DNA from 2 places in the Afipia carboxydohydrogena genome. Region 1 is predicted to be linked to the other one. Evidence: predicted binding sites of a transcription regulator. Region 1 holds the regulator's gene; the other holds the start of a gene.
What was found. The regulator LexA, encoded in region 1, represses DNA repair genes until DNA is damaged. The targets are predictions, from matches to a motif close to TGTTCNNNNTGTGTTCNG.
Positions count from the first base shown of each region.

Region 2: a site for LexA is predicted at 14,171-14,188, ahead of AFIC_RS11880 (PA0069 family radical SAM protein). Genes of this name have one in related genera too.

Region 1 covers NZ_CP113162.1:1,617,394-1,633,139, forward strand. The annotation lists gene AFIC_RS07995 (methyl-accepting chemotaxis protein) at 1-673, shown strand, start outside; gene gltA (citrate synthase) at 751-2,055, opposite strand; gene gltX (glutamate--tRNA ligase) at 2,197-3,618, opposite strand; gene AFIC_RS08010 (glutamine--tRNA ligase/YqeY domain fusion protein) at 3,815-5,485, shown strand; gene AFIC_RS08015 (ComEC/Rec2 family competence protein) at 5,652-7,931, shown strand; gene lexA (transcriptional repressor LexA) at 7,944-8,648, opposite strand; gene AFIC_RS08025 (hypothetical protein) at 9,063-9,362, shown strand; gene AFIC_RS08030 (molybdopterin molybdotransferase MoeA) at 9,377-10,585, opposite strand; gene moaC (cyclic pyranopterin monophosphate synthase MoaC) at 10,601-11,080, opposite strand; gene trpC (indole-3-glycerol phosphate synthase TrpC) at 11,085-11,882, opposite strand; gene trpD (anthranilate phosphoribosyltransferase) at 11,896-12,909, opposite strand; gene AFIC_RS08050 (peptidylprolyl isomerase) at 12,921-14,825, opposite strand; gene tpiA (triose-phosphate isomerase) at 15,036-15,746, shown strand, end outside.
Region 2 covers NZ_CP113162.1:2,444,885-2,460,630, forward strand. The annotation lists gene AFIC_RS11825 (electron transfer flavoprotein-ubiquinone oxidoreductase) at 1-389, opposite strand, end outside; gene AFIC_RS11830 (uracil-DNA glycosylase) at 571-1,389, shown strand; gene AFIC_RS11835 (AraC family transcriptional regulator) at 1,398-2,282, opposite strand; gene AFIC_RS11840 (SDR family NAD(P)-dependent oxidoreductase) at 2,440-3,222, shown strand; gene AFIC_RS11845 (MFS transporter) at 3,335-4,543, shown strand; gene AFIC_RS11850 (glycosyltransferase) at 4,575-6,185, opposite strand; gene AFIC_RS11855 (GntR family transcriptional regulator) at 6,441-7,130, opposite strand; gene oxlT (oxalate/formate MFS antiporter) at 7,499-8,794, shown strand; gene AFIC_RS11865 (gamma-glutamyltransferase family protein) at 8,858-10,453, shown strand; gene AFIC_RS11870 (glycosyltransferase family 39 protein) at 10,565-12,070, opposite strand; gene AFIC_RS11875 (ribonuclease HII) at 12,137-12,913, opposite strand; gene AFIC_RS11880 (PA0069 family radical SAM protein) at 12,995-14,149, opposite strand; gene AFIC_RS11885 (DUF3551 domain-containing protein) at 14,268-14,591, shown strand; gene AFIC_RS11890 (glycosyltransferase family protein) at 14,749-15,321, shown strand; gene moaB (molybdenum cofactor biosynthesis protein B) at 15,323-15,746, opposite strand, start outside.

The sequences.
Region 1 (15,746 bases):
GACCAGTGTCAGCTCTGTCGCCACCGCAACGGAGGAAATGACATCCTCGGTGCAGGAAATCAGCCGGCAGGTGCAGGATTCAGCGCACATGACGAGTGCCGCAGTCGATCAGGCCCGTTCCGCGACAGATCGCGTCAGTACGCTGTCGAACGCCGCGGCCCGCATCGGCGATATTGTCGAGATGATCAATAACATCGCCGCCCAGACAAATCTTCTGGCTCTCAACGCGACAATCGAGGCCGCGCGAGCAGGCGAAGCCGGGCGCGGTTTCTCTGTGGTGGCTTCCGAAGTGAAGGCGCTCGCCGAGCAGACGGCGAAAGCGACAGGCGAGATCGGCCGGCAGATCGGAGACATTCAGGGCGCTACGCAGGAATCTGTCGCGGCGATCAATGAAATCAGCAACTCCATTGAGAGGCTTTCGGAAATCTCGTCAGCGATTGCATCGGCCATCGAGGAGCAGGGCGCAACCACACAGGAGGTCGCCCGCAATGTCCAGCATGCGGCGCAGGGAGCACAGCAGGTGTCATCGAATGTCGGCAACCTTCAGCGCGGTGCGGAGGAGACGGGAGTTGCATCCTCGCAGTTGTTGTCGGCGGCTCAAACATTGTCCCATGACAGCAACAGGCTCAGACAGGAAGTCAACAAGTTCATGGGCTCGGTGCGCGTGGCCTAGACCGTATCATTGAATCCGCAAAACGAAACGGCCGGAGCGAATGCTCCGGCCGTTGAATAGTCCAGAAAGACGCAAGATTATTTGCGCTGATCGAGCGGTACGTAATCGCGCTTGACCGAACCGTTGAACAACTGGCGCGGACGGCCGATCTTCTGCTCGGGGTCCTCGATCATCTCGCTCCACTGGCTGATCCAGCCAACGGTGCGGGCGACCGCGAACAGCACGGTGAACATCGAGGTCGGGAAACCCATCGCCTTCAGCGTGATGCCCGAATAGAAATCGACGTTCGGATACAGCTTGCGGTCGATGAAGTACGGATCGCTCAGCGCGATCTTTTCCAACTCCATGGCGACATGCAGCAACGGATCGTTGCCGTGGCCGGTTTCCTTCAGAACCTTGTGCGCGGCCTGCTGCATCAGCTTGGCGCGCGGATCGTAGTTCTTGTAGACGCGATGCCCGAAGCCCATCAGGCGGACATTGCTGTTCTTGTCCTTCACCTTGGCGATGAATTCCGGAATCTTGTCGACGGTTCCGATTTCGCCGAGCATCGCGAGGGCCGCTTCATTGGCGCCGCCATGCGCAGGTCCCCACAGGCAGGCAATGCCCGCCGCGATGCAGGCGAACGGATTGGCGCCGGAAGATCCCGCGATGCGCACCGTCGAGGTCGAGGCGTTCTGCTCGTGGTCGGCATGGAGGATGAAGATCTTGTCCAGCGCATCGGCGAGAACGGGGTTGACCTTGTATTCCTCGCACGGCACCGCGAAGCACATGTGCAGGAAGTTCTCGGCGAAGTGCAGCCGGTTCTGCGGGTAAACGAACGGCTGGCCGATCGAATATTTGTAGGCCATCGCCGCGAGCGTCGGAATTTTGGCGATCATCCGCATGGAAGCGATCATGCGCTGCTGCGGATCGTTGATGTCGGTCGAGTCGTGATAGAATGCGGCCAGCGCGCCTACAGAGGCCACCATCACGGCCATCGGATGCGCGTCGCGGCGGAACGCCTGGAAGAAACGCGCCATCTGCTCGTGCACCATGGTGTGGTGCGTGACGCGCTTATCGAAATCGTCCTTCTGCGCCTTGGTCGGCAGCTCGCCGTACAGCAGCAGGTAACAGGTTTCGAGGAAGTCGCCCTGTTCGGCGAGTTGTTCGATCGGATAGCCACGGTACTGAAGGATGCCTGCGTCGCCATCGATGTAAGTGATTTTCGACTGGCAGCTTGCCGTGGAGGTAAAGCCCGGATCGTAGGTGAACATACCGGTCTGGGCGTAGAGCTTGCTGATGTCGACGACATCCGGGCCCACCGTGCCGCTGTAGACAGGCAAGTTCACGCTCTTGTCGCCTACGGTAAGGGTGGCTTGTTTTGTGTTGGACTTCACATCCATCGTGGATCCCCCGATGTCTCTTGGTACGGATTGCGAACGGCGGACAATCTCAAAGTCGGCCGATCGCCCAAAATCTTCGGCAGAAGGGGTACCGTATTGCTATGTGCGCTGCAAGACGGCGGTCTTAAGCCTTGGTAGGGGTTACTGGCTCTGATCCTGCAATCTTGCCAAGGATATTTCACGTCCTAGAACGGCCAGGACGTCAAAAATACCGGGGGATGTCGTTTTGCCGGTCAGGGCCACGCGCAGCGGCTGGGCGACTACTCCGAGTTTCAGGTTGTTTTTCTCGGCGTAATCACGCATCGCCGCTTCTGTCGTTGCCTTGTTCCATTCCGTCACCTCGGCGAGGTGACGGCGAAGTTCGCCGATGAGTGCGCGAGTTTGCGGCGTCAACAATGCAGACGCCTTCGTGTCCATCGCGAGTGGCCGTTCGGCGAAGATGTAGTTGGCGCTCTCGACCAGCTCGAGCAGCGTTTTGGCGCGCTCCTTCAATCCGGGCATCGCCTGCAACAGTTGTGCGCGCGTGGTGTCATTGAGTTTGGCCTGCAACGTGGGGCCTTGTGGGATGAAGTGCAGGACATCCTCGAAACTTTTCACAAGTTCTGCATCGTCTGCGGAGCGGATGTAATGGCCGTTCAGATTTTCGAGTTTGGCGAAATCGAAGCGTGCGGCGGAGCGGCCGATCGAACCAAGATCGAATGCCTCGATCATTTCCTGCGTGGAAAATATTTCCTGATCGCCATGACTCCAGCCGAGCCGCACCAGATAATTCCGCAAGGCCGCCGGGAGGTATCCCATAGCGCGATAGGCTTCGACGCCGAGCGCGCCGTGTCGCTTGGAGAGTTTCGAGCCGTCCGGCCCGTGGATTAGTGGAATGTGAGCCATCACCGGGACATCCCATCCCAGCGCATCGTAGATATGCTTCTGGCGCGCAGCATTGATGAGGTGATCGTCGCCGCGAATGACGTGTGTCACGCCCATGTCATGGTCGTCCACCACCACCGCGAGCATGTAGGTGGGGGTGCCGTCGGAACGCAGCAGCACGAGATCGTCGAGATTCTCGTTCTGCCAGACCACGCGGCCCTGGACCTGATCCTCGATCGCGGTTTCCCCGGTCTGGGGAGCCTTGAGGCGGATCACCGGCTTGGCTCCGGAAGGAGCCTCCGCCGGGTCGCGGTCGCGCCAGCGGCCATCGTAGCGCACGGCGCGGCCTTCGGCGCGCGCTGCCTCGCGCATCTGGGTCAGTTCCTCGGGCGTCGCGTAGCAGCGATAGGCCTTGCCCTCGGCCAGAAGGTGTTCGGCGACCTCGCGGTGCTGCCCGGCGCGGCTGAACTGGTAGATCGTCTCGCCGTCCCAATCGATACCCAGCCATTTCAGCCCGTCGAGGATCGCGTCGATCGCCGCCTGCGTGGAGCGCTCGCGGTCGGTGTCCTCGATCCGCAGCAGCATCTTGCCGCCGAGCTTGCGGGCATAGAGCCAGTTGAACAGAGCGGTGCGTCCGCCGCCGATATGGAGAAAGCCGGTCGGAGAGGGGGCGAAGCGGGTGACGACGGGTTTGGTCATTTCGGATGGTTCGATCGGTCCATGGGGGAGGAATTGGCGGGCCTTTATCATACTGCCGGGGCACTGTCCCGGCATCCCGGCTGAAATGCCGCCGGAGGGTCAAAAGTTCGTTTTTTACGGGCCGCCAGAACGGATCTGCGCCCCTTGGCGCGGCGGCGCGGATTTGGCAGATAAGGCGTAACTTGAAAGGGTGCAAATGACTGACGAATCGACGCCGGATGCAGGCCGCGACTTCATCCGCGAGATTGTGGCGGCGGACCTGGCCTCGGGAAAGCACAAGGGCGTGGTGACGCGCTTTCCGCCGGAACCCAACGGCTACCTGCACCTCGGCCATGCCAAGTCGATCTGCCTGAATTTCGGCATCGCCGAGGAGTTCGGCGGGCGCTGCCATCTGCGCTTCGACGACACCAATCCGGCCAAGGAAGAGCAGGAGTTCATCGACGCCATCCAGCGTGACGTGCGCTGGCTCGGGTTCGATTGGGGCGAACATCTGCATTTTGCCTCCGATTATTTCGAGCAGCTTTACGCCTGGGCGCAGGATCTGATCCGCGCCGGGAAAGCGTATGTCGATGACCAGTCGCCGGACGAGATTCGCCTGACGCGCGGCACCCTGACCGAGGCCGGGCAGAACAGCCCGTTCCGGGACCGTTCGGTGGAGGAGAACCTCGATCTGTTCGCGCGGATGCGCGCGGGCGAATTCGCGAACGGCACGCGCGTGCTGCGCGCGAAGATCGACATGGGATCGGGCAACATCAACCTGCGCGACCCGGTGCTCTACCGCATCCTGCATGCGCACCATCCGCGCACCGGCACCGCGTGGAACATCTATCCGAGCTACGACTTCGCGCACGGACAGTCGGATTCCATCGAGCACATCACGCATTCGATCTGCACGCTGGAATTCGAGGATCACCGCCCGCTCTACGACTGGTTCCTCGACAATTTGCCGGTGCCGTCGCATCCGCGCCAGTATGAATTCGCGCGTCTCAACATGACCTACACGCTGTTGTCCAAGCGCGTGCTGACGGAGCTTGTGCGCGAGGGTCACGTTTCCGGCTGGGACGATCCGCGCATGCCGACGCTGGCCGGGTTGCAGCGGCGCGGCGTGCCTCCGGAGGCGCTGCGCGATTTCGTCAAGCGCATCGGCGTCGCCAAGGCGAACTCGACCGTTGATATCGGCATGTTCGACTTCGCGATCCGCGAGACGCTGAACAGGACCGCGTTGCGCCGCATGGCCGTGCTGCGTCCGCTGAAAGTGGTGATCGAGAATTATCCCGAAGGTCAGGCCGATGAGCTCGAGGCGGTCAATCACCCCGAGGACGAGACACAGGGCACGCGGAAGATTCCGTTCGGCCGCGAACTCTACATCGAGCAGGACGACTTCATGGAGGAGCCGCCGAAAAAGTTCTTCCGTCTCGCGCCGGGCCGCGAGGTGCGGCTGCGCTACGCCTATTTCATCACCTGCCGCGAGGTCATCAAGAACGCGGCGGGCGAGGTGGTCGAATTGCGCTGTACCTACGATCCGGCCACGCGCGGCGGCAACGCACCGGACGGACGCAAGGTGAAGGCGACGATTCACTGGGTCAGCGCCGCGCATGCGGTGCCGGCGGAAGTGCGGCTCTATGACAACCTGTTCGCGACACCGCAGCCGGAGGCAGGCAATTTCGCCGCGCAGCTCAATCCGAACTCGCTGGAGATTCTGGTGGACTGCAAGGTCGAGCCTGCGTTCAGGTCCGATGCTGGAGAGGGCGCTGTGCAGTTCGAGCGGCAGGGCTATTTCGTGCGCGATCGCGACTCCACGCCCGACAAGCTTGTGTTCAACCGCACCGTCGGCCTGCGCGACAGCTACGCCAAGGCGGCGGGGTAACTTTCGCAAGCCGGTAGAGCGTTCCCTTCACACGGGAGAGGTCCAAGGTTTTCGGCCTGCTCGGATGAAGCGTGCGCATCAATTGCGGATTCCCCATCCGTTCCCGTGTTCAGAGCCTGACCGTCTCCGCTAGCATGGCGGCGGGACAGCCGACACGGGCGGCGCAATGGCGGACGGGGGACTCAAACAGGAGCGGCCGCGCGCGGGGAGGGCCATCGCATGGCCACCGCGCGAGAGGGCAGCGTCTGCCATTTCCGGCTCCGGCTGGTGGCAATTCCTCACCGAATTGAATCTCAGATGGATCCGCGCCGAGACCGGCCCGGGTCGGTTGCTGCCGTGGATTCCGGTCGCGTTCGGGGTAGGGATTGCACTCTATTTCACGGCGGCGCGCGAGCCGGTCGCGGTGGTGGTGGTGCCGGTCGCGGGACTGGCGTGCCTGTTGGCGCTGGCCGTGCGGCGAAGGCCTGTATTTCCCTATATCGCGCTGTTTGCGGCGTTGCTCGCCGGTTTTGCCACCGCGACGCTGAAGACCGCCTGGGTCTCGCACACGGTGCTGCTGACGCCGGTTGGTTCGGCGGCGCTGGAAGGCTTCGTCGAGACGCATGAGGAACGCGAGCGTACCGACCGTTTTGTGCTGCGGGTGACGAAGATGGAGGCGCATCGCGCGCCGCACTTGCAGCGGGTGAGGCTGTCGGTGCGCAAGGGTACCGCGCCCGCGGTGGGCAGCTATGTGACGCTGAAGGCGCGGCTGTTGCCGCCGCTGCGGCCGCTTCGTCCCGGCGGCTACGACTTTGCACGCGACATGTATTTTCAAGGCATCGGCGCGTCCGGCTTCGCGCTCGGTGCGATCAAGGTGCAGGATGCGCCAGAACAGCGCGGCTGGCGCTTGCGTTACGCGGCATGGATGCAGGAACTGAGGGATGCGGTGGATGCGCGCATCCGCACGGTCCTGAGTGGCGACCAGCGCGCGATCGCGACTGCACTCCTCACCGGTCGCCGTGATGCGATTTCCTCTTCAAACAACGATGCGTTGTTCGTTTCGGGCCTCGGCCATGTGCTGTCGATCTCCGGCTATCACATGGCTGTGGTCGCGGGCGTGGTGTTCTTCGCGATCCGCGCGCTGTTGGCGTTGAACCCGGCGTTGAGCGCGCGTTATGCGATCAAGAAATGGGCCGCATTGGCGGCGCTGATCGCCGCGCTGTTCTATCTGCTGCTGTCCGGCGCGGAGGTCGCGACGCAACGCTCGTTCTATATGACGGCTCTGGTGCTGGTCGCGGTGATGGCGGACCGGCGTGCGATCACGTTCCGTACGCTGGCGCTCGCGGCCATGCTGGTGCTGCTGATCGCGCCGGAATCTCTGGTTCATCCCAGCTTTCAGATGTCGTTCGCCGCCACCTTCGGTCTCGTCGTGCTGGCGCAGATCGGAATGCCGCAATGGTTTGTCGCGAGTGATGACACACGTCTCGGCCGCTTCGCGGCCTGGGGTGGACGTGAGCTTCTCGTGCTGGCGCTGGCGTCGTTCGTCGCGGGCCTTGCGACCACGCCATACGCCGCGTTTCATTTCCACCGCATCGCGCCCTACGGCGTCATCGCCAATCTGGTCGCGATGCCGGTGGTGTCCGCGTTGGTGATGCCTGCGGGTTTGCTCGGGATCATGGCCATTCCGTTCGGCTTCGACAGCCTGTTTTGGCGGTTGATGGAGGTCGGCATCGACTGGATGATCGCGGTGTCGCAATGGGTGGCGGCGTTGCCCGGCGCGTTCGGCCGTGTTCATGCCTTCGGTATCGGGCCGCTGATCGTGATGAGTTGCGGGATCGTCATTCTCGGCCTGTTGCGCTCGCCGTTGCGCTGGATGGGAGCGGCGCTGATCGGTTGCGGCGTGGCATGGGCAGCTGTCGTGACCGAGCCTGACATCCTGATCGCGCGCGACGCTTTGAGCGTCGCGGTGCGCGGCAAGGATGGCCGGTTGCGAATCATGCATACGGCGAAGAACGCCTTCGTCTGGCGCGAGTGGCTGGCGGCGGATGCGGATGGGCGCATGGTCACCGATCCGAGCATCGCGCAAGGCGTCTCGTGCGACGAGGCTGGCTGCGTGGCCGAGGGGAAGGAGGGCGATCTCGTCGCGCTGACGAGGCAGCCCGAGGCGCTGGCGGACGATTGCGCGCAGGCGAAAGTCGTCGTCACGCCGTATCCGGCACCCGCCGATTGCGCCGCCCGGGTCTTCCATCGCGACGATCTGCGTGGGCTGGGCGGCGTTGCATTAAAGAGAACGGCGCGGGGCTACAGCCTCGTCACAAGCCAGTCCGTCGAGGTGGACCGGCCGTGGTCGCCAGCCATTCCTGAGGCGTCACGCGGCTCGCAAAGCAACAAAACCCTCGGGCATCGTACGTCCCCGCAACCGGTCGACGCGACGCCGCCGGAGGGCGAGCAGGAGGTAGCCGATTAAACGGCCGCCGCCTCAGTATTTCCGGTAAAGCCCGATCAGCTTGCCCTGAATCCGGACGCGGTTTGGCGGCAGGATGCGGACCTCATAGGCGGCGTTGGCGGGCTCCAGCGCGATGGAAGCGCCACGGCGGCGGAAACGCTTAAGGGTCGCTTCCTCCTCGTCGATCAGCGCCACGACGATGTCGCCGGTGTCGGCATTCTCGTTGCGCTGGATCAGCGCCATGTCGCCGTCGAGGATGCCAGCTTCCATCATCGAATCGCCGCGCACTTCGAGCGCGTAATGCTCGCCCGAGCCGAGCATGTCGGGCGGCACGCTGATGGTATGGCTGCGGGTCTGCAACGCCTCGATCGGGGTACCGGCGGCGATACGGCCCATCACGGGGACCGCGACAGGCTGCTCTCCGCTTTCGTCGAAACTGCCGGGAACGGTGCTGCGCACCTTGCCGAGATTGCCTTCGATCACGCTGGGAGTGAAACCGCGCCGGGCGCCGCTACTGGCGGCAGGCTCGGGCAACTTGATGACCTCGATGGCGCGGGCGCGATTGGCGAGCCTGCGGATGAAGCCGCGCTCTTCCAGTGCCGTGATAAGCCGATGGATGCCGGACTTCGACCGCAGGTCGAGGGCATCTTTCATCTCGTCGAAGGAGGGCGGCACGCCGCTTTCCTTCAGCCGCTCGTTGATGAAGCGCAGCAGTTCATATTGTTTGCGTGTCAGCATCCGGCGCAGCCCTCGATCTCATCGTCCAGCGGATATTCATGTCCAGGCGGGTCATTGCCCGTTTTCCCGGCAGCCTGTTTGTTCACGACAGGTGCCAGACTCACTCGAAACAAATCATGAACATACACTATATGTTCCATACATGTTCTGCAATAGTTAAAATCTTATGAATCTGAAAGTACTGTTTTTAGGAAATCATACCGGAATGGACCGGAAGTGGCGCTGAATACCCTCCGGTGCAGGGCAAACGGCACGCCCTTGGGAGGCGCCCAGGGTGCCTGTCATTTGGCCGCGCGATGCCGCCCATGCGATGGCTTCGATATCTTCTAATTCCAGAAGGGAATGTTCGGTTGAGCGCTTCGTGGCAACCGCCTACGTCTTCGCGTGATGCGACGAGCAGGAGGAGGGATGCCGATGGCAGATTACGACGGGTCCGAACCGATGCAGGCCGAGATCGATCGCCACATGATGACGACGTTTTGCCGGACGCTCGACAGTTCGGCGCTGCCGCCGATGACGGTGATGCGGATGATGGCCTCCGCGCTCGGGGCGATCTATCGGCAGTCTTCCGCTACGCATCATGCACAGGAGTGTCCCTGCGGCTGGCAGCCATTGCCATCCGATGTCGATATATTGCTGGCGGAAATTGAAAGCGCCGCTCGCCGTCCGCCTGTTCCCGATCTCACCAATATGCAGATCGTCGGGCGGGCGTAGACGCTCTCCGCTTTTCAGCTGGGCAGCCGGATGATGTCGCAGCGCGCGCCCGCCGGTGCGGGAGGCGCCAGCGGCGGCCGGATCAGCAGAACGTCAGCGGCCGACAGATTGTTCAGCAGCGAACTGTCCTGATGATCGACGGTTGTCGCGACGGCGACGCCGTTGCCGTTGATCTCGATCCGCGCCCGCATGTATTCCTGACGATGATCATTGGCGGGCAGGTCGTGGCCGAGGATGGCGGTTTCGACGCAATGGGCGACATGCGCGCGACCCAACAGGGCGCGGATCAGCGGCACCACGAACACGAACGAGCACACGTAGGACGATGACGGATTGCCGGGCAGGCCGATCACGCTCATCGCTCCCTTGCGGCCGTGCATCATCGGCTTGCCGGGGCGCAGCGCGATCTTCCAGAATTTGATGTCGATGCCTTCGGCCTCGAACGATGGCTTGACGAGATCGTGCTCCCCGACCGACGCGCCGCCGGTGGTGATGATAATGTCGGCGCCCAGCGCCTCGGCGCGGCGGATGGCGGCGCGGGTGTCGTCCAGCGTATCACGCGCGATGCCAAGATTGATTGTTTCAGCGCCGCTGTTACGGACCAGCGCGTTAATCGCATAGGCGTTGGAGTAGATGATCTGCCCCGGATTCGGCTCCATGCCCGGCATCACCAGTTCGTCGCCGGTGGCGACGATCGCGATCTTCGGCTTGCGATGCACCGGCAGCGTCGGGTGGTTCATCGATGCGGCGAGCGACAAGTCGCGATCGGACAGCCGGGTGCCGCGCTTGAGCAGTATATCGCCTTCATGGAAATCGAGGCCCGCCTTGCGGACATGGCGCGGCACGGGCACGGCTTCCGACAGGGTGATGACATTGCCCTCGCGGACGACGTCCTCCTGAATGGCGATGGTGTCGGCTCCATTTGGCACCACGCCGCCGGTGAAAATCCGGATCGCTTCGCCTTGGCCGACCGAGAGATTGCATGGACGCCCGGCGGCGCTCTCGCCGGTCACTGTGAGGCGCGCGCCCGCAAGCGCATCCTGGGTGCGCACCGCGTAGCCGTCCATCGCCGACATCGGCGCGGGCGGCTGGGTGCGGCGGGCGGCGACATCGCGGGCCAGCGTGCGATGAAGCGCATCGTCGAGCGCGACGTTCTCCGCAGGCAGAGGCTGTATGCCATCGAGGATGGAGTTCAGTGCGTCGGCGACGGGCATCAGCGCCATGATGAAGCGTCCGTGTTATTTCTGATGTTTGTAAACGCCGGACTTGCCGCCGCTTTTTTCGAGAAGGCGGATGCCTTCGATATGAACGCCGCGCTCGACCGCCTTGATCATGTCGTACACAGTGAGGCAGGCGACCGATACAGCGGTCAGCGCTTCCATCTCCACGCCGGTCGGGCCTTTCACCTTGACGCTCGCCTCGACGCGGCAGCCGGGCAGCTTGTCGTCGGGTACGATGTCGAGCGTGACTTTGGACAGCGCCAGCGGATGACACAGCGGAATGAGGTCGGAGGTGCGTTTGGCCGCCATGATTCCGGCGACGCGCGCGGTGCCGAGCACGTCGCCCTTCCTGGCGTTGCCCTCGACGATGAGCTTGAGCGTTTCCACGCTCATCACCACAAAACCTTCCGCCACCGCCACGCGCTCGGTCGCGTCCTTCGCGGACACATCGACCATATGTGCTTCGCCCTTGGCGTCGATATGGGTGAGCTTGGTCATGGTCTCATGAAGCCTTCGCGAGCAGGGTGCGGGTCGCCGAGGTGACGTCGGCCTGCCGCATCAGGCTTTCGCCGACGAGGAAGGTCGAGATGCCGACGCGGGCGAGGCGGGCGATATCGGCGGGCGTGAAGATGCCGCTCTCGCCGACCATGATGCGATCCTTCGGCGCCATGGCGGCAAGCGCCTCGCTGGTGGCGAGCGTCGTCTCGAAAGTGCGCAGATTGCGATTGTTGATGCCGAGGAGCTTCGAGCGCAGCTTCAACGCGCGTTCGAGTTCATCCTGATTGTGAACTTCGAGCAGCACGTCCATGCCGACATCGAAGGCCGCAGTTTCGATGTCGCGCGCGGTGGCATCGTCGAGCGCCGCCATGATGATGAGGATGCAGTCCGCGCCGTGCGCGCGCGCTTCCATCACCTGATAGGTGTCGTACATGAAGTCCTTGCGCAGCACCGGCAGGGAAACCGCCTCGCGCGCGGCGACCATGAAATCGAGATGACCCTGGAAAGATGGCGTGTCGGTGAGCACCGACAGGCAGGTCGCGCCGCCTGCCTCGTAGGCGCGCGCGAGCGCGGGCGGATCGAAATCGGCGCGGATCAGTCCCTTGGACGGCGAGGCTTTCTTGATCTCGGCGATCAGCGCGTAATTTCCGCGCGCGATCGTATTTTCGATTGCCTTGGCGAAACCCCGCGCGGGCGCGGCGCGCCGTGCCGCCGCCTCGATCTCGGCCTGCGGGCGCGCGGCCTTGGCGGCTGCGATTTCCTCGCGCTTGTAGCGTTCGATCTTTTGCAGGATGTCGGACAAGGGTTGATCCACCTCAAGCACGGGACACGGCGACGAGTTGCGCGAGTTTTTGGGACGCGGCCCCACTGTCGAGCGACTTGATGCCGAGCGCAACACCTTCCTTGAGGTGTTTCGCCTTGCCCGCGACGACAAGCGCCGCACCGGCGTTGAGCAGGGCGACATCGCGATAATGGTTCTGCGCGCCCTTGAGCACGGCGTCGAGCGCCGCCGCGTTGGCGGTGGCGTCGCCACCCTGGAGGTCGGCGTTTTTCACGATGGAAAGACCGCCGTCTTCAGGTGAGACTTCAAATGAACGGATCGCGCCATCGGCCAGTTCGGCCACGTAAGTCGGGCCGGTGAGGGTGATCTCGTCGAGCCCGTCCGAGCCGTGCACCACCCAGGCGGAGGTCGCGCCGAGATTCTTCAGAACCTGCGCCACAGGCTCGACCCAATGCCTGGCGAACACGCCGATCATCTGCCGCGTCACGTCCGCCGGATTGGCGAGCGGACCCAGCAAATTGAAGATCGTGCGGGTGCCGAGTTCCACCCGGGTCGGGCCGACATGGCGGATCGCGGGGTGATGCGCGGGCGCGAACATGAATCCGATGCCCGCCTTGGCGATGCAGGCGCCGACCTGTTCGGGCGAGAGGTCAATATTGACGCCGAGCGCGGCCAGCACATCGGCCGCGCCGGATTTCGACGACATCGCGCGGTTGCCGTGCTTGGCGACGGGTACGCCCGCGCCCGCGACGATGAATGCCGCGCAGGTCGAGACATTGACCGATCCCGCGCCGTCGCCGCCGGTGCCGACCACGTCCACCGCGTCTGCGGGGGCGGTCACGCGCAGCATCCTGGCGCGCATGGCCGACACGGCACCCGTGATCTCGTCCACGGTTTCGCCGCGCACCCGCATCGCCATCAGCGCGCCGGCGATCTGCGATGGCGTGGCCTCGCCGGACATCAGGTAGTCGAATGCAGCCACGGCTTCCTCGCGCGCGAGCGCTTTGCCGTCCGCGAGTTTGGCGAGGATCGATTTGAAATCGCGCATGGCGAGGCCGGTCACTGGTTGCCGGTCGCGCCGGTCGCGATCGCGAATGCGTTCTCGTTCACCTTCACGCCGAGGGTGGTTTCCAGATGGGTGATGTATTGCCCGATCTGCTCGTCGCTGAGGTTCTGCGCGAGACCTTCCTTCATCTTTTTGGATTCGTCCGAATTGAGATCGATTGCCGGTGTGGTGACATTGGCGACCTGCAACACGACCACGCCGCTGCTGGCGGGCGTGTTCTCCGCCATCGCTGCGCTGCCCTTCGCTGTCCGGAAGGCCGTATCGACGACGATATCCGGCAGACCGTTGACCTTGTCCTCGCGCTTGAACGGGGCAGAGGTCTGCGCGGTCAGTCCGGCGGCCTTCACTTCGGTCGCGAACACGCCACCCTTGTTGATCTTCTCGACAAGCTCCTTGGCCTTGGCGCGCAGGCGCGTGGCGACCTGCTCGTCGCGCCAGCGCGCGGTGACCTGATCCTTGACCTCATCGAGCGTGCGATCGCGCGAGGGGGTGACGCCGAGCACGTCGAACCAGACTTCGCCGCCGGGGAAGGTGAGGGGATCGTTATCGACGCCGACATCGCTGCCGAACGCCGCCGTGATGAGATCGACGCCTTTCGGCAGGGGCGCTTCCTTGCCGTCCGGCGTGCGGCCGGAGCGATCGACATCGACCGTTGTCGCTTCGAGGCCGTTCTTTTGCGCGGCTTCCGCGATGCTGGCGCCGCCGCTGCGCTCGTCCTCGACGGCGTTGCGCATCTTGTCGAAGTCGGCGCGCACGCGCTGCTCGGCGATTTCCTTCTTGATGGCGGGCGCGACTTTCTCGAAGGCCTCCGTCGAGCCGGGCTCGATCTTCGTGACCTTGAGCAGCACGGTGGCAAGCGCGCCCTTCACCGGCTCGCTGACTTCGTTGAGCGGCAGCGCGAACGCGGCCCTGGCGATGATGGGATCGCCGAGGCTCTTCTCGCTGACGAGGCCGAGGTTTGTGTCGCCGGATGTCAGCTTCATCTCCTTGGCGAGATCATCGAACGACATGCCGCCCGCGATCTTGGCGCGCGCAGCCTTGGCGGCGTCCTCGCTCTGGAAGGCGATCTGCTGCACCTCGCGACGATCCGGCTTCACGTAGTCGCCGCGGCGGCTGTCGTAAATTTTGCGCGCATCGTCATCGGACACCACGACCTTCTTGGCGAGTTCGTCGGGCGAGAGCGTGAGATAGACCACCTTGCGGTATTCCGGCGCGCGGAACTGAGCCTTGTGGGCTTCGAAATAGGTGTTGAGCGCGTCCTGCGGTGGCGTCTCGATGGTGCCGGCCTGATCGGGGCCGAGCTTGGCATAGTCGACGGTGCGCTGTTCGTCCTGGAAACGGCTGATCGCCTCGATCTGGGCTTTGGAGGGCTCGGCGCCCGCGACGATGCTCCCGATCAACTCACGCCGCAGGGTGAGGCGGCGCTGCTCCGCGATATAGCGCTGCTCGGTGTAGCTGTAATCGCGCATCGCCATGGCGAAGCGGGCGGGGTCGAACTTGCCGTTCGGCCCGGCGAAGGTCGGATCGGTCGAGATGGTGTGCACGATCTCGGCATCCGACATCCGAAGGCCCATGCGGCGGGCTTCCTCGTCGAGCGCCGCCTCGGCGATGGTCTGTTGCAGCAACTGGCGGTCGATGCCGAAGGCACGGCCCTGGATGGGCGTGAGCGGCCGGCGGATCTGGCGGCTGATCTGTTGCAGCTTGTCGGTATAGGCCGAGCGGAATTGCTCCAGCGGAATATCGGTGCTGCCGACCGTTGCGAGCGTCGTCTGCGTCGAGCCCTTGAAGATGTCGGCGATGCCCCAGACGGCGAAGCTGACGATGAGGATGCCGAACAGCACGCTCATGATCGCCTTGCCGACCCGGTTCGACGTGACGTTTCGTATCCCTCGGAGCATGACACCACATTTGTAGGAGGAAGCGGAACAGACCGGGCCGAAGGCCCTCACCGCATTGTTCCGTCTCGTATAAAACGCCGCTCCGGCGGGGGCAACCGGCGCGGGCCAGCAGCCGGGCCGGGGAGTGCTGGATAAGGCGCGGCGGCGGGTGGCGCGGGGGCAGGCCCTCTGCTAGCGAAAAGGAACAACAATGAAGGGGATGGGCGAGGAATGCCGGGGACGATCCGACCGCTGATTGCGGGAAACTGGAAAATGAACGGCCTGCAAGGGTCTGTGGCGGAGCTGGATGCGATCCTGGGTTCGGGAGCCGCCGGCAAGGGGAACGCGGATCTGCTGATCTGCCCGCCCGCTACGCTGGTGGCGGGGTTCGCCGCCCGCGCCAAAGGATCGCAACTCGCCATCGGGGGACAGGACTGCCACGCCGAGGCGTCGGGTGCCCATACCGGCGATATTGCCGCCGAAATGCTGAAGGATGCCGGTGCCACCTACGTCATCGTGGGGCATTCGGAGCGCCGGGCGGACCACGGTGAAAGCGATGCCGTGGTGCGGGCGAAGGCGGAGGCGGCCTGGCGCGCGGGGCTCGTCGCCATTGTCTGCGTCGGCGAAACCCGCGCCGAGCGCGACGCCGGACGGGCCATGGACGTTGTGGGCGGCCAGTTGGCAGGCTCCATTCCGGACGGGGCTACCTCGGCCAATCTGGTGGTGGCCTACGAGCCGGTCTGGGCGATCGGAACCGGACTGACCCCGACATCGGAAGATATCGAGCAAATCCATACCTTTATCCGCAAGAATCTGACGGAGAGGTTCAAGGCGGACGGCGCAGGCGTGCGGGTGCTTTATGGCGGGTCTCTGAAGCCCGGCAACGCCGCCGAAATTCTCGCTTTGGCCGACGTCAATGGAGGCCTGATCGGGGGAGCGAGC
Region 2 (15,746 bases), 830 kb from region 1:
TCGGCGCGCGTGCCGAGCCAGCGGCACAAATCGCCGAGCGAGCCGATGTAACAATGATGATTGTTCATCAGCGGCGGCATCAGGATATTCGGCAGCCTGATTTCGCCACCGGCCGTCATCCAGGCGAAGCGGTCTTCGCTGACGCGGGTTTTCAGCGGGCAGTCGTCTTCGTCGCGCCATTCGGGAATGAGGTCGTCGAGTCCCGCCGGATCGATCACCGCGCCGGACAGGATGTGCGCGCCGACCTCGGAGCCTTTTTCAATCACCACCACGCTGAGCGCGGGCTCGATCTGCTTGAGACGGATCGCGGCGCTGAGCCCTGCGGGGCCCGCGCCGACGATGACGACATCAAACTCCATGGAGTCGCGGGGCTGCGGCTCATCGTTCATGTGGGGCTCGGCTGATCCTGCGGGCAAGCTGGGATGGAATAGGTCTAAAAAGCCTTGGACGATTTTCGCAAACAGGACAACCCCGCTGAAAATCATGGGACCTGTGCGCACGTCATGGACCGCCAGGTGAAACGGCAAATAGGGACTCTTCTTCCCGCGACAGACGTTTTACACTGGCCCCATGATCTCAGAGCGCCCCCCGACCCCGCATGAATTGCTGGCTTTCTATCTGGAAGCCGGGGTCGATTGCGCGCTGGCCGAGGAGCCATCCGACCGCCTGTCCGAGGTCGAGGCGGAATTTGTACCCGCGCCACAACGTATCGCACCCTTGACGACGGTGCCCGCCGCCTTTCCCGCAACGCCGCAGCCGGACCTCGCGCCCGCGCCCGATGCCGCCATCGAATCAGCCCGCGAGCTTGCCCCGAAGGCGAAGACGCTGGACGAACTGCGCGGCCTGCTCGAACAGTTCGACGGCTGCGCGCTGAAGGCCACCGCGACGAAACTGGTATTCGGCGACGGCAATCCGCAGGCCCGCATCATGTTCGTCGGCGAAGCGCCCGGCCGTGACGAAGACTTGCAAGGCATTCCCTTCATCGGCCGTTCTGGCAAGCTGCTCGATCTGATGCTGGCGGCCATCGGGCTCGACCGCACCAAAGCCTATATCGCCAACGTCATTCCATGGCGGCCACCGGGCAACCGCGATCCCTCCCCGCACGAGACGCAGATGTGCCTGCCCTTCATCAAGCGGCAGATCGAACTGGTCGATCCGGACATCGTGGTGTGTCTCGGCAAGCCGTCGTCGCAGGCGGTGCTCGACCTCAAGGACGGCATCATGAGGACGCGCGGCCGCTGGTTCGACTACGACACAGGCTCCCGCACCATCCGCGCGATGGCGACTTTCCATCCGGCCTATCTGCTGCGCCAGCCGATCTACAAGCGGATGACGTGGCAGGACCTGCGCACGATCCAGGCCGCGCTGGCGGCAGCCACGAAAACTTAAACCCCGCCTCAGGCGATCGTCCGCATCACCGCCACGTCGCGGCGCGGCGGCGCGCCGAACATGCGGGCATATTCGCGGCTGAACTGCGAGGGACTTTCATAACCGACGCGATAGGCCGCTGTCGTCGCGGTCACCGCATCGGCGAGCATCAGCCGCCGCGCTTCCAGCAACCGCAATTGCTTCTGGTATTGCAGCGGCGTCAGCAAGGTCAGCACCTTGAAGTGCTGGTGGAACGAGGACGGACTCATCTTCGCGGCGGCGGCCAGTTCGTCGACAGAGATCGAACGCGCGAGATTCTCGCGTAACAGATGGATCGCCCTGCTCAACCGTTCCGTGTGACTGTCGGGCGTCGCAAGACGGCTGATGCTCGCTCCATGAGGCCCGCTCAGCAGCCAGAAATAAATCTCGCGCATCGCGGATTTCGCCAGCACCGGAATCGCTCCAGGCATATCGAGCAGATTGACGAGCCGCAGCACGCTGTCGGCCAGCGCACCTTGAATATCATGCACCAGCAATGCCGGACCACGCCTCGCAGGCTTCGGCGGATCGTTGAATTCCTCAAGCACCTCGCCGAGCAGCCGCAGATCGAATTCGAGGATCAGTCCGAGATAAGGCACGGCCTTGCTCGCGCGGGTGATGCCGCTGCGGATCGGCATCTCCGCCGTCACCACCAGCGCCTGCATGTCCTGATAAGCGATGGCGTCTCCGTCGAGCAGCGTCCGCTTGGCCCCCTGCGCGACGACGCACAAAGCCGGTTTGTAGAGAACCGGATGCGGCAGCGTTTCCGTGGTGGACCGTGTGAGGATCAGTTCATTGATGGCGGTCTCGAAGAAACCGTCCTCGTGACTGACCGCATCGATGTGGCGGGCGATGCTCTGCTGGAGCGGGGTCATGAATGCCTTCCCTGTATGCCGCGCAAGATAGGCGGCCTTGATTGCCGCGCAAAGTGGATTTGGAGGATCAGGCAATAAACCCGGAGGCCCGGATATTTCGCCGGTGAGGCATGGGCGGCTAGATGGCGGCCATCCAATGCTTCGTCAGGAGAGACCGATGACTAAAGAAAACATCGATAATACAAATACTAAGATCGCCCTCATCACTGGTGGCAGCCGTGGGCTCGGCCACAACACCGCGTTGAGCCTTGCCCGGAAGGGCGTGGATGTCATCATCACCTATCACGCGAATCAGGCAGAGGCGGATACCACCGTCGCGGCCATCGGAAAGCTGGGCCGCAACGCCGCCGCGTTGCAACTCGACACCGGCGCGATCAAGACCTTCCCCGACTTCGCCGCACGCCTGAAAGCCGCCCTCAAGGACAATCGGGGCGCATCGCGGTTCGATTATCTCGTCAACAATGCGGGCATCGGCATCAGCAAACCGTTCGCGGAAACCACGGAGGCCGATTTCGACCTCATGATGAACATCAACCTGAAGGGCGTGTACTTCCTGACGCAGACGCTGCTGCCGCTGATCGCGGACGGCGGACGCATCGTCAACCTGTCGAGCGGCCTCGCCCGCTTCAGCATGCCGGGTTACTCCGCCTATGGCGCGACCAAGGGCGCGATCGAAGTGCTGACGCACTTTCTCGCCAAGGAACTCGGGCCACGGCAAATCGCGGTCAACACGGTTGCGCCCGGCGCCATCGAGACCGATTTCGGCGGCGGTTACATCCGCGACAATGCCGGCATCAACCGCGAGGTGGCGAACCTCACCGCGCTCGGCCGCGTCGGCGTGCCCGACGACATCGGGCCGATGATCGCCTCGCTGCTGTCCGAGGACAATCGCTGGATCAATGGCCAGCGTATCGAAGTCTCGGGCGGTATCTTCGTCTGATCGCAAACCGCGAACGCCCTGCGAAAATGCATAGGGGGTCTTCGCGGCGACACGTCTGTTCTGTTCCGGCCGAACATGCGAGAAAATCATTCTCCATGCCGCCGGAACAGCCATGACAGCGATCACCAGCGAAGTTCGTGACGACCACAAGGTCCATTCAAATGTGGCCCGTCTGGCGGTCGCCCAGGCACTGACCGGCGCGAACACCGCCGTGATCTTCGCCACCGGCTCGATCGTCGGGGCCGCGATCGCGCCCAACATGTCGCTGGCGACATTGCCGCTGTCGATCTACGTGGTCGGCATGGCGGTGGGCACGCTGCCGACCGGATGGGTGTCGCGCACCTATGGCCGCCGCATCGCCTTCCTGATCGGGGCGGGTTTCGGTGCGATCTGCGGCGCGCTGGCGGCGATCGCCATCATTCTGAAATCATTTCCGCTGTTCTGCATCGCCACTTTCTGCGGCGGTCTTTACGCCTCCGTGGCGCTTTCCTATCGCTTCGCGGCCGCCGACGGGGCGAGCGAAGCCTTCCGCCCGAAGGCGATCTCATGGGTGCTCGCGGGCGGCATCTTCGCGGGCGTGCTCGGCCCGCAGCTCGTGCAATGGACGATGGACTTCTGGGCGCCGCATCTGTTCGCGGCGAGTTTCGTCATCCAGGCTGCCGTCGCACTGGTGGCGATGGCGGTTTTGTCCACCGTGCATGCGCCGCGCCCCGCCAAAACCGATCTTCATCGCGGCCGTCCGCTCACCGCGATCATCGGCCAGCGCGATTTCATCGCCGCTGCTTTGTGCGGCACCGTGGCCTATACCATGATGAATCTGGTGATGACCTCCGCCCCGCTGGCGATGCGCTTGTGCGGATTGCCGATCAGCGATTCCAATTTCGGCATTCAGTGGCACATCGTGGCGATGTACGGGCCGAGCTTCTTCACAGGCTCCCTGATCGCGCGGTTTGGCGCGCCGGTGATCGTGGCGATCGGACTCGCGCTTGAAGCGACAGCGGCCGCCATCGGCATGTCGGGCATCACGCCGATGCATTTCTGGGTGATGCTGATCGTGCTCGGGATGGGGTGGAATTTCGGCTTCATCGGCGCATCCGCGCTGGTGGTGCAGACTCACCGGCCCGAGGAACGCAACAAGGTGCAGGCGTTCAACGACTTTCTGGTGTTCGGGATGATGGCGATCGGCTCGTTCGCCTCGGGGCAATTGCTGGCCGATTTCGGCTGGACCATCGTCAATGCCGTGGTGTTTCCGCCGGTCGCGGTGGCGCTGATCTGCCTCGGCGTTGCCCACGTCATGCGCCGCCGCGCGCCTTCGCTTTAGGCTCCGGGGCGAGCCGCCAGAACCGATAGCCTCATGCCTTGCCCGGCTGGCCGGTCCATGTCTGCCGCGTGAGCGAGGAGACGAAATACTCGAGGCATTCCCTGGCGCGCGGGGCATCGAGGCGCACCGCGAAGACAAGCGCCTGATCCGGAAGAAGACCGTAACTCTCTATGCTTACGGAAGACATGGAATCGCGGGGGCTTACAGCGGCACAGGTCAGACCGGCTTCGTTCAGCCTCGCAAGGAAATCCTTTCCATAGAGACGCACGTGATCCGCCTGCCCGTAACGGGCGACCCGCTCCTCGGGCGTATCCAGAACAGCTTCATCGGTCGCATCGCGATCCGACAAGGGGACCTGCAAAACCGCGACTCCCGTCGGCGCCAGAACCCGCGCGATCTCGGCCATCGCCTTCCTGTCGTCCGGAATGTGTTCGAGCACATGCAGCGCAAGCAGAACATCCGCGTATTCGCCGGGAAAAGGCAGCTCGGTCAGCGACGCGACGATATCGACCACGCGGCCATCCGCCTGCGGATCGGCATCGACCGTTTTTGAGTTTCCGAACAGGCGGCGAAACGGAAGGGTTGCAGAGGACGGGGCCACCTCGACCAAAGCGGCGCGTTCGAACGGCCGCGTTTCAGGAACCCATCTGCTGCGCAGCAAGGGTCCCATGAGTTGAAGGAAGCGATGCCTTTCGAGCGACCCGCATTGCGGACAGCCCGCGTTCGGACGGCCGTCGGGACCGGGGAGAAAATTTCCGGTGAAATTGCAACAACTGCAAACGCGAGCACCGGCCGGAAGCGCAGCGCCAGCCGCGCCTTCCCGCTCAGCGATGCTGCGGCCATTATCCGGCGGCCAGAGAGCGACGGAGATCCGGTCGAAACCCGAAGCCAGATAGAGAGACGAAATGGCATCGACCGGAACGATCCTGTCCGGCCGGGAATCAATAAGCCGCAGGACATAGTCCCAATCGACCAGGCGCTTCAAAAGCGGATCGAATCGGGTGACGCTCTTACGGTGCATGAGCTGATTGAGATCGATGTAATTGCCCTTCTTCAATTCCTCGAAATCGAAGGGTACGAGAAACCAGTTCTTCGTGGTCCTCGAGAATTCAGCGTCGCGAAGCTGCACACCGTAGATAATGTCGATCTTCGGATCGGATTCCAGAAATGCAGCCGCCCGTTCTACCCATCGCGGCCACATCAGATTGTCGTCGTCCAGAAACGCCACCAGCGGCGTATCGAGCATATCGAGCGCGAGATTCCGGGCGGCGGACGGACCGCTGTAGGGATGTCCGGTGTGGAGAACGGAAATCGCAAGACGTCCGGAAAATTCAAGGACGATATTCTCGATCCGCTCCTGACCGTCATTGACCACAATCACTTTGTCCGGCCGGCGGCTCTGCGCCGCCACCGAGGCCAGCGCCCGCCTGAGACTTTGCGGCCGGTCGCAAGTGGGAATGACCAATCCCACGGCGTCCTGCCCCGCATGCTCCGATACCCCCGGGCCCCCGAACAGGATCGACGCAATATCGTGCAGCGCCTGACGATTGAATCGCTCATCTGCCTGCAAATCGCGCAGTGCCTGCGTGTTGGATGTCCCGACAGCCCGCGACACCGCGAGGTCGGCCTCCGCCGCAAGCATCCTCCTGACGGGCCGAAATACCTCCCGCCAAATTTTCCGCATGATCATTGTTGGACGATTTCCGGATCAATCGACCCCTGGCCGAGGGCCAGAAGCATGATCGATTTGGGGCAAGCGTGGATCGGGTGGCGGATTTGATTTCGGGCGCAATCAAAATCCGCCCGAACCTTATCCGGTTTGGTTCCCGCCACAATCGGAAAACTCACTTTTCCCTTGCCCCGCGCATGTCGCGGCTGCAACGGGACCGGGGGCCGTCTACCCCATCCCGAAGAACATCAAGGTCTTGCGGGTGTACTCCTCGGCGTAGTCCACGATCTTGTCGGAGCCTTCGCGCGCGCGCGCTTCATCATTCTCCGCGATCCGGCGCGCCACGAAGGCATGCAGCGTGCAGACGCGCTGCAAATCGCCGAACTGCTTGAAATGCACGTACCAGAACCGCCGCGTCTGCGCCTCGATCGGGGTGATCGCCTGGGCTGCATATTTATTGCGCGCGGTCGCCACGATCAGCGAATTGAATTCGCGGTCGGCCTCGACAAAAATATGACCGTCATTCCTTGCGGCGGACTTCTCGAACATCAAGGCCAGTTCGCGAAACCGCTTGCGCTCGACCTCGCCCGCGAACCGCGCCGCGCGGCCCGCCAGCACGTTCTCGATACCCTTGCGGACCTCGATCATCGCGAGCTGATCGACGAGATCGATCTCCGACACGAACGCCCCGGAGCGCGGCACGATCTTCACCGTGCCCTCGAACGACAGACGCTGGAGCGCCTCGCGGATCGGCGTGCGGCCGATGCCGAGCTTGGCGCTCAGCGACGCCTCGGAAATGCGTGAACCGGGCGGCAGTTCGTGCGTGACGATCATCGCCTCGATCAGGCGATAGGCGATACGCGACTGCGGCTCGTCGTCGTTGTCGGAAACGTCGGGAAGACTGCTGGGGCGATTCATGGGCTGCATCATAAGTGCGCGCGCTCATTGCGGCTGAAGAAAAGATCGCCGGGACATTGCGGCCGCAAATCCCGCCGGACGAATCATATCCCGCCCCCGCGGGAATCGCAGCCGGCGCTTTCAGCCACCTGCCGGAATGCACGCTTAGGGCTTCTCCGACCAACGTTCAATACGCCCCACGCCCACGCTGGCCTGCTTCCTGCTTGAAGCCCTGTGGACGCCGGGCGGGCGATCCAGTGCCCAGCCAAAGGGGCTCTTGTTTGTTGTTTCCTTTCTGCCATAATCGTATGTCTCTGACATACCAGAAACATAACAACAAGCAAGGCACCGGCGGAAACGACCTATTCACAACAAAGGGAGCGGTAAAAATGACGACGACGAATACGCAGGCCTCATCGGCGCCATCCCCTTCGAGATGGTTTCAATTGCTACTCGGCATGATCGCGATGATGGCGATCTCCAGCCCGCAATATGTCTGGGCGCTGTTCACCGGACCGTTGACGGAAAAGCTGCGGGTTTCGCTCGCTGAAATCCAGGTCACTTTCTCACTGTTGATCGTTCTACAGACCTTTTTCTCGCCGGCGCAGGGATACCTCATCGACCGCTTCGGTCCCCGTCTGCTGCTGTCGGTCGGCGCAATTCTCACCGGCCTGAGCTGGGTGCTGGCCGCGAATGTCACGACGCTGACGGGTCTCTATATGACCTATGGTCTGTTCGGCGGCCTCGGCACCGGCATCATCTATATCGGCGTCGTCGGCATGATGGTGCAGTGGTTTCCTGACAAGCGTGGTCTCGCCACCGGCCTTGTCGCGGCGGGCTACGGCTTCGGCGCGATCCTGACCACCTTGCCGATCTCCACGAGCCTCAAGAGCAACGGTCTGTCGAGCACGCTTGTGACCTTCGGCATCGTCTTCGGCATCGTGGGCATTCTCGCGGCGATCTTCATGCGCCGCCCCGAGAAATCCATTGCCTTCACCGCACCGGACGCCGAGGAACGCGGACTGATGCAGAGCACCCGCAACTACGCCCCGCGGGAAATGCTGCGCAATCCGATCTTCTGGCTTCTGTTCGTGATGATGACCATGATGTCCACCTCGGGCCTGATGGTGATTTCGCAGATGGGCGCGTTCGCCAAGGATTTCGGCGTCAAGGATGCCCTCGTCTTCGGCCTCGCCGCGTTGCCGCTTGCGCTCACCGTCGATCGCATCACCAACGGCGTCACCCGCCCCTTCTTCGGCTGGGTGTCGGACCGGATCGGCCGCGAAAACACCATGGCGATCGCCTTCGGTCTTGAAGGTATCGCGATGACCATCTGGCTCGCCTATGCGCACAACCCGCTGGCTTTCGTTTTGCTCTCGGGCGTGGTGTTCTTCGGCTGGGGCGAGATCTTCTCGCTGTTCCCGTCGACGCTGACGGATACCTTCGGTACCAGGGATGCCACCACCAATTACGGCTTCCTTTACATGGCGCAGGGCGTGGGCTCCGTGCTCGGCGGCCCGATCGCGGCCCTGCTCTATCAGGCGACGCTTTCGTGGCATGTTGTGTTCGGCGTCGCGATCACGATGGATATCACGACGGCCCTGCTTGCGATCTTCGTGCTGAAACGGATGCGGGCCACCCATCTTGCACGTAATGCGCAGGCGGCCGCGCTCGCCACTGCTTGACGACAATCGGCCGGGGCGCTCACCTGCCCCGGCCTCTTCACGCTAAAAGGATCAGGTTGAAAGATGCTCCAGACTGTTCGCTCCACCCGCGGCATGGCCGTGGCTCCTCACGCACTGGCCGCGCAGGCCGCGGTCGATATTCTGCGCTCGGGCGGCAACGCCATCGAAGCCATGGTCGCGGCAGCCTCCACCATCGCGGTGGTCTATCCTCACATGAACAGCATCGGCGGCGACGGCTTCTGGACGATTTCGTGCCCCGGCCAGCCCGTGGTCGCCATCGAGGCCTGCGGCGCGGCGGCAGGCGGCATTTCCATCGACTATTACACCGCGAAAGGCTGCGCGAAGATTCCATCGCGTGGACCGGACGCCGCCAACACGGTCGCGGGCACCATCGGCGGCTGGCAGGCCGCGCTCGACATCAGCAGGGAATGGGGCGGCCGCCTGCCGCTCGGACGGTTGCTGGAAAACGCGATTTTTTATGCTCACGACGGCATTCCAGTGACGCGCTCGCAGACCGTCACCACCGCCAAGAAGCTCGGCGAACTGAAATCGCTGCCCGGCTTCGCGGAAACTTTCCTCGTGGGCGGCGAGGTGCCCCAGCCCGGCGAGCGGCTGCGGCTCCCGCAGCTTGGCAAAACGCTGAAGGCGCTGGCCGATGACGGCCTCGACAGTTTCTATCGCGGCCGCCTTGCCGCCAGCATCGCAAAGGAGCTGAAAGCGCTCGGCAGTCCGGTGTCGGCCGACGACCTCGCGAGATATCGCGCGACGGTTTGCAAGCCGCTCGAACTCGCGCACAGCCTCGGCAAGATCTACAACATGACGCCGCCGACGCAGGGCCTCGTCTCGCTCATCATCCTCGGCCTGCTCGATCGCCTCGACATCAACCGCTTCGGCCCGGACAGCGCGGAATACATCCACTGCGTGGTGGAGGCGACCAAGCAGGCCTTCCTGATCCGCGACAGCCACATCACCGATCCCGCTTTCATGCGCGACGATCCGCAATCGTTCCTCGCGCCCGAACATCTGGACAAGCTGCGCGCCGCCATCAGCATGGAGAAGGCGCTGCCGTGGGGTCAGGGCAAGGGCCCCGCCGACACCGTGTGGATGGGCGTGATCGACGGCGAAGGCCGCGCGGTCTCCTTCATCCAGAGCATCTATCACGAATACGGCAGCGGCCTCGTGCTGTCGGAGACCGGCCTCAACTGGCAGAATCGCGGCTGCTCGTTCTCGCTCGACTCCAAACACATCAACGCGCTGGCGCCGAACAAGAAACCGTTCCACACGCTCAATCCCGCGCTCGCGCGGCTGAACGACGGGCGCGTCATGGTCTACGGCACGATGGGCGGCGACGGCCAGCCGCAGACGCAGGCCGCCGTGTTCACGCGCTACGCCGTCTACAATCAGACCATGCAGGCCGCGATCACCGCGCCGCGCTGGCTCTTGGGGCGCACATGGGGCGACGACACCGACAGCCTGAAGCTGGAGGGACGCTTTCCGGCAGAAACCCGCCGCAAGCTCGAGGCGCTGGGACACGAGGTCGAGATGGTCGAGGACTTCGACGAGATCGTCGGCCATGCCGGCGGCATCGCGCGCTTCGCCAACGGCGTGCTCGAAGGCGGCAGCGATCCGCGCAGCAACGGCGGCGTCGCGGGCTTCTGAAGTTCATCCGCAACGGCGCAGCGCGCGGCTGCACTGTTGCGGATGCGTGCGGCGAAGCAATCCGGCTGGACCTACCCCATCCGGGTTGCTTCGCCCGCGAATGAAAAAGTTCTATTTCGGAGCGACCGGACGCACCACGCCCCAGCCGATCCGCAACGGCTCCAGCCGCCCCTCGATCAGGCGATCGAAGGTGCGCGGCACTTCGGCGGCAAGACCGGGAAACATTTTCGCAATCGCCTCCGGCGGCGCGCCGACCGTATCGTGCGCGCGCCAGACGACAAGACCGCCGCCGGTGTTGATGGTGGCTGCGTCCACCCACGGCGTCTTGCCAAGATTCGAGAACAGCACCTGCGGCCGCGTCGGCGCGCCGAGACCGATCAGCGATGCGATCTGCGGATCGCCGGCGACGGCTGGCAGCGGACGGTTGGTCCGCAGCCTGTAATTGTCGGCGAAGAATTTTCCCATCGCGCGCGCGGGCAGCGAGGTCTGCGCCTCCGTGGCGTCGGTCCATGGCTGCACGAACACCGTCGTCAGGACCACGATCACGGGCGCGGCCAGCGCCAGCAGCCAGATCGTGCGCAGCACCTGCTGGCGGCGCAGGTAAATCAGGTCACCTCCCAGGATGACGGCGAGAAGGCCGATCAGCATCAGCGCGACGCCCTCGCCCCCGGCGACATGATCGAACCCGAAGACTGGCGACGCCAGCGTGAACAACAACGGCGGCAAGGCTCCGAAGAACACCACGAATAGCCGCGCCAGCGGATCGACCGGCGGGCGGAAGATCGCGGGTGCGTCCTCGCTTTTGCGATCGAAGATGCGCGCGTTCGCCGCAACGAGCGCCACGACGCCGAGCGCCGACAACATGAGCGCGCCGAACAGCCCGCCCGACTGCCACGCATAGGCCTCGAGCGAAAGGAGCGCGGGGCGAGGCAATGCCGCGCCGTTGCGCGCCAGCCAGATCATATAGGGCAACGCGATGACCGCGATCACCAGCGCGCCATATAACGGATCGATCGAGCGCAACGCCGCGCGCCCGCGCGAGGTCGCCAGCGCGAAGATCGCGAGCAGAGCCAGCAGCACCGGCGCCATCGCTGTGGTGAGGAACAACAGCCCGATCTCGATCGACAGCGCGAACCACGCGCCGCGCTGCCGCTCGCCGATCACCCGCCATGCATGCAGAAGCGTCAGCGCCCAGAGCGGCCGCGCCAGCACGTCGGGGCCGAATTCCAGTCCCGGAAAACTGAAGGCCGCGATGGCCAGCGTCAGCAGCGCCGCAAGCACGCCCTGCTGCGCGCCGACCAGCGCGCGCGCGAGCATGAACACCGCGCCCATCATCACCGCGAAGCAGATCTGCGCCAGCAGATACACGCCGAAGGCGTAACCGCCGACGGCACGGAACGCGATGTCGGCGAGCCAGAACGACAGCGGCGGCCCGAGCGCGGTGCCGACCTGATACTCGCGGCCGAACGCCAGCACGGTCGGCGCGTCGCCGGGCGGGCTGAGATAGAGCGCCGCCGGCACCAACAGCCACAGCAGCGCCAGCGCGAGCACGGCGCTCCAGAGAATCCAGCGCGGCTTGGCGCGGACGAGTTCGACGATCAGGGAGGTGAAGCGCATCGCGCGGACGAACCGGGGCGGGAGGGCAAAAAGACCGTTCAGCTCTTGATAAAGGCCCGCGCCGGATCAGGCAACCTGAACGGCCGCCTCCTCCGCCGCGATCACGGTTTCCGTCACTTCAGGCAGGGACAGATCGGCCGGAACTGCCACGCCGTTCAGCCTGGCATGGGCCGCAGCCACGGGCGCGAAATGCCGCCGGTGGTGCGGCGTCGGGCCATGCTGCCGCAAGGCTTCGAGATGCCGGGGCACGCCGTAGCCCATATGCGAATCGAAACCGTATTCGGGATGCGCTTGCGCCAACCTGCACATCAGGCGGTCGCGCGTCACCTTCGCCACGATCGAGGCCGCGCCGATCGACAGCAGCAGACCGTCGCCGCCGATCACAGGCTCGCAGCCGCATGGCACATCGATCCTGTCGCGGCCGTCCACGAACACATGGCGCGGCGCTTGCGGCAAACCCCGCACCGCGCGCGCCAGCGCCCACAGCGAGGCGCGCAGGATGTTGTCACGGTCGATCCGCCACGGCGGCGCGGCGGCGACCGACACCAATGCAGTGGCGCAGATTTCATCGAACAGCGCCTCGCGCGCCTCCATGGTGAGGCGCTTGGAATCGTCGATGCCTTTGGGGATTCGATCGGGATCGAGAATCACGGCGGCGGCGACCACCGGCCCCGCGAGCGGCCCGCGCCCCACTTCGTCGCATCCCGCCACCGGCCAGACGCCCTGCTTCATCAGCGCATGTTCGCGCTCGAAACTCGGACGCATCGCGGCGTTAGCCTTGGTCTTGGCCTTCGCAGGTTTCGCGGGGACTTTCGTGGTTGCGGAGGATTTGATCCGACTCATGACCGGACACTGAAACGAACCGCCGGGTACGGCAAGCCGGAACCTGGCAGATGTGCCCGCTATTCAGCACGGGCCTTCAATTCAAAACAAATCCAACTGTTCACCGCTTTTTTCCGGCTGCACGAAATGCGAGGTGGAGAGCTTCACCCGCTTGCGGTTCAGCCCCAGCCGTTCGCACGCGATCTCGAAGCGGCGGCCGATCATCCACGCCATCGGGCCGGTGCCCTTCATCCGCGTGCCCCATTGCGAGTCGTAATCCTTGCCGCCGCGCATGTCGCGGATCAGCGTGAAGACGTGGCGGTAACGGTCCGGGTAATTCGCGATCAGCCATTCGCGGAACAGGTCGCGCACCTCGAGCGGCAGCCGCAGCAGCGTGTAGTTCGCCTCCTTCACGCCGGCATGGGCGGCGGCATCGAGAATGCGCTCCATCTCCGAATCGTTGAGTGCCGGAATGAGCGGCGCGGTCATCACCACGGTCGGAATGCCCGCCGCCGAGAGTTGCCGCAGCGCCTCCAGCCGTTTGGGCGGCGTCGAGGCGCGTGGCTCCATGCTGCGCGCGAGTTTCGGATCGAGCGAGGTCACCGAGATCGCTACCTTGGCGAGATTCCTTTCCGCCATCCGCGAAAGGATATCTATATCGCGCACGACCAGCGCCGATTTGGTGACGATGCCGACCGGATGGCCGGTCTTCTCCAGCACCTCGAGAATCCCGCGCATGATCTTGTGCTCGCGCTCGATCGGCTGATACGGATCAGTGTTGGTGCCGATCGCCATGGTGCGCGGCTCATAGCCCGAGACCGTCAGTTCCTTTTCGAGAAGTGCCGGGGCATCCGGCTTCATGAACAGTTTGCTCTCGAAATCGAGCCCCGGTGACAGGCCGAGATAGGCGTGGGTCGGCCGCGCGAAGCAATACACGCAGCCGTGCTCGCAGCCGCGATAGGGATTGATCGAACGATCGAAGCCGATGTCGGGGGAGTCGTTACGCGAGATCACCTTGCGGGCGGTGTCGATCCCGACGCTGGTCTTGAATGGCGGCAGTTCGTCGAGGCTCTGCCAGCCATCGTCGAAGGCGGCGCGGGCTTCGCGCTCATATCGTCCGCTGGCGTTGGTCTGAGCGCCCCGGCCGCGGCGGCGCGCGGCGTCGATGGCGACGCCGATCTGGTCGAAATCGGAGAGACCCGCCGCCGGAGCGGCGGAAGGCGGCGATGTCTGCGCGGATTGAATGGCCCTGCTCATGCTTCAAGGATAATCGTCCTTCAGAACAAAACAAGAACATTTTTATGACATCCCCAGCGGACCTCGCACCGCTGCCCGGCGTTGACGGTCCGGCGGAACATTTCATGAGGAGGATTCGATGAAGGCATATCTTCTGGCGGCGGCGGCAATCGGTCTGGCGGCGGGTTTCACCTCGACAAGCGTGACGCCCGCGAAGGCCGGCACGGTCTGCCTGACCGACAACGACAGCCCCAACACCTATCGTTCCTGCGAGTATTACAGTTTCCGCGCCTGCCGGGCGTCGTCGCAAGGCGTGGGCGGTTCGTGCGTGCGCAACCCGCGCGGCGATGACGGCGAGTATGGTTACATCGAAGGCCCATCGGTCGAATTCGGTTCGGCCTATAATCGCTATGACGGCCCGATCTATCATCGCGGCTATGGCGGGCCCGGCTATCGCTGGTGAGTTTTTAGGCACCTCTTTCGGACGGGACGGAGCGATATATCGCTTCGTCCCGTTTTCATGCGTCATGGCGTATGTGCCCTGCATGATGCAGGGTTCTTTGTCCGCGCATGGAGTGCTAAGGCATCGCCGTTCCTTTTGACGGTGGAGCCGCGCCCCGATGATCAGCATCGTGATTCCGACACAGGGCAATGAATCCGAGACGGTCGCCACGCTCTCGGCGCTGGTGCCGGGCTCGGCGGCGGGCATGGTGCGCGACGTCGTGCTGGTCGATCGCGGAGGCGCTGGCGACATCGCGCGCGTCGCCGATGTCGCGGGCTGCCGCTTTCTGAAGTTCGAGGGCTCGCGCGCCGACGCCATCGCGGCGGGCGTCAAGCTCGCGCGAGGCTCCTGGCTGATGTTCCTGCATGCCGGCGCGGTGCTCGAATCCGGCTGGATCGACGAGACCGCGCAGTTCATCGAAAGCGTCGGCGTCAGCGGCCACCGCCGCGCCGCTGTCTTCCGCTACGCGCGTTCGCCCTATGCCGAAGGCGGTGTCACACATGGCCTGCGGCAGATCGCCCGCGCGGTCGCGGGGCCGTCCTCCAATCAGGGACTTTTGATCGCGCGCGATCATTACGACCGGCTCGGCGGTTACGCGCATGGCGCGCGCCACGCGGAATCGAAGTTGCTGTCGAAACTCGGCCGCTCCGGCCGCGCGATCCTGCGCACGCGGATATTCGTGCCGGCTTGAGTTACTTCGCCTGCGCCTTGCCGCGTTTTAAGTGCTCGTCGAGACGCGGCATGATCTCCACAAAGTTGCACGGCTGCGTGCGATAATCGAGCTGATGCGCGAGGATGCCGTCCCAGCCGTCGCGGCAGGCGCCCGGCGATCCCGGCAGCGAGAAGATAAATGTCGTACCCGCCACCCCGGCGGTCGCACGGCTCTGGATCGTGGACGTGCCGATCTTGGCATGGCTGAGCATGTGGAAGGCGATGGAGAATCCATCCATCCGCTTGTCCAACAGCGGCTCGACCGCTTCCGGCGTCACGTCGCGCCCGGTGAAGCCGGTGCCGCCCGTCGTCACCACCACATCGACGCCATCGTCGGCGATCCAGCGCTTCAACTGTGCCTGAATCTTTTCGACGTCATCGGTGACGATCTCGCGCGCGGCGAGA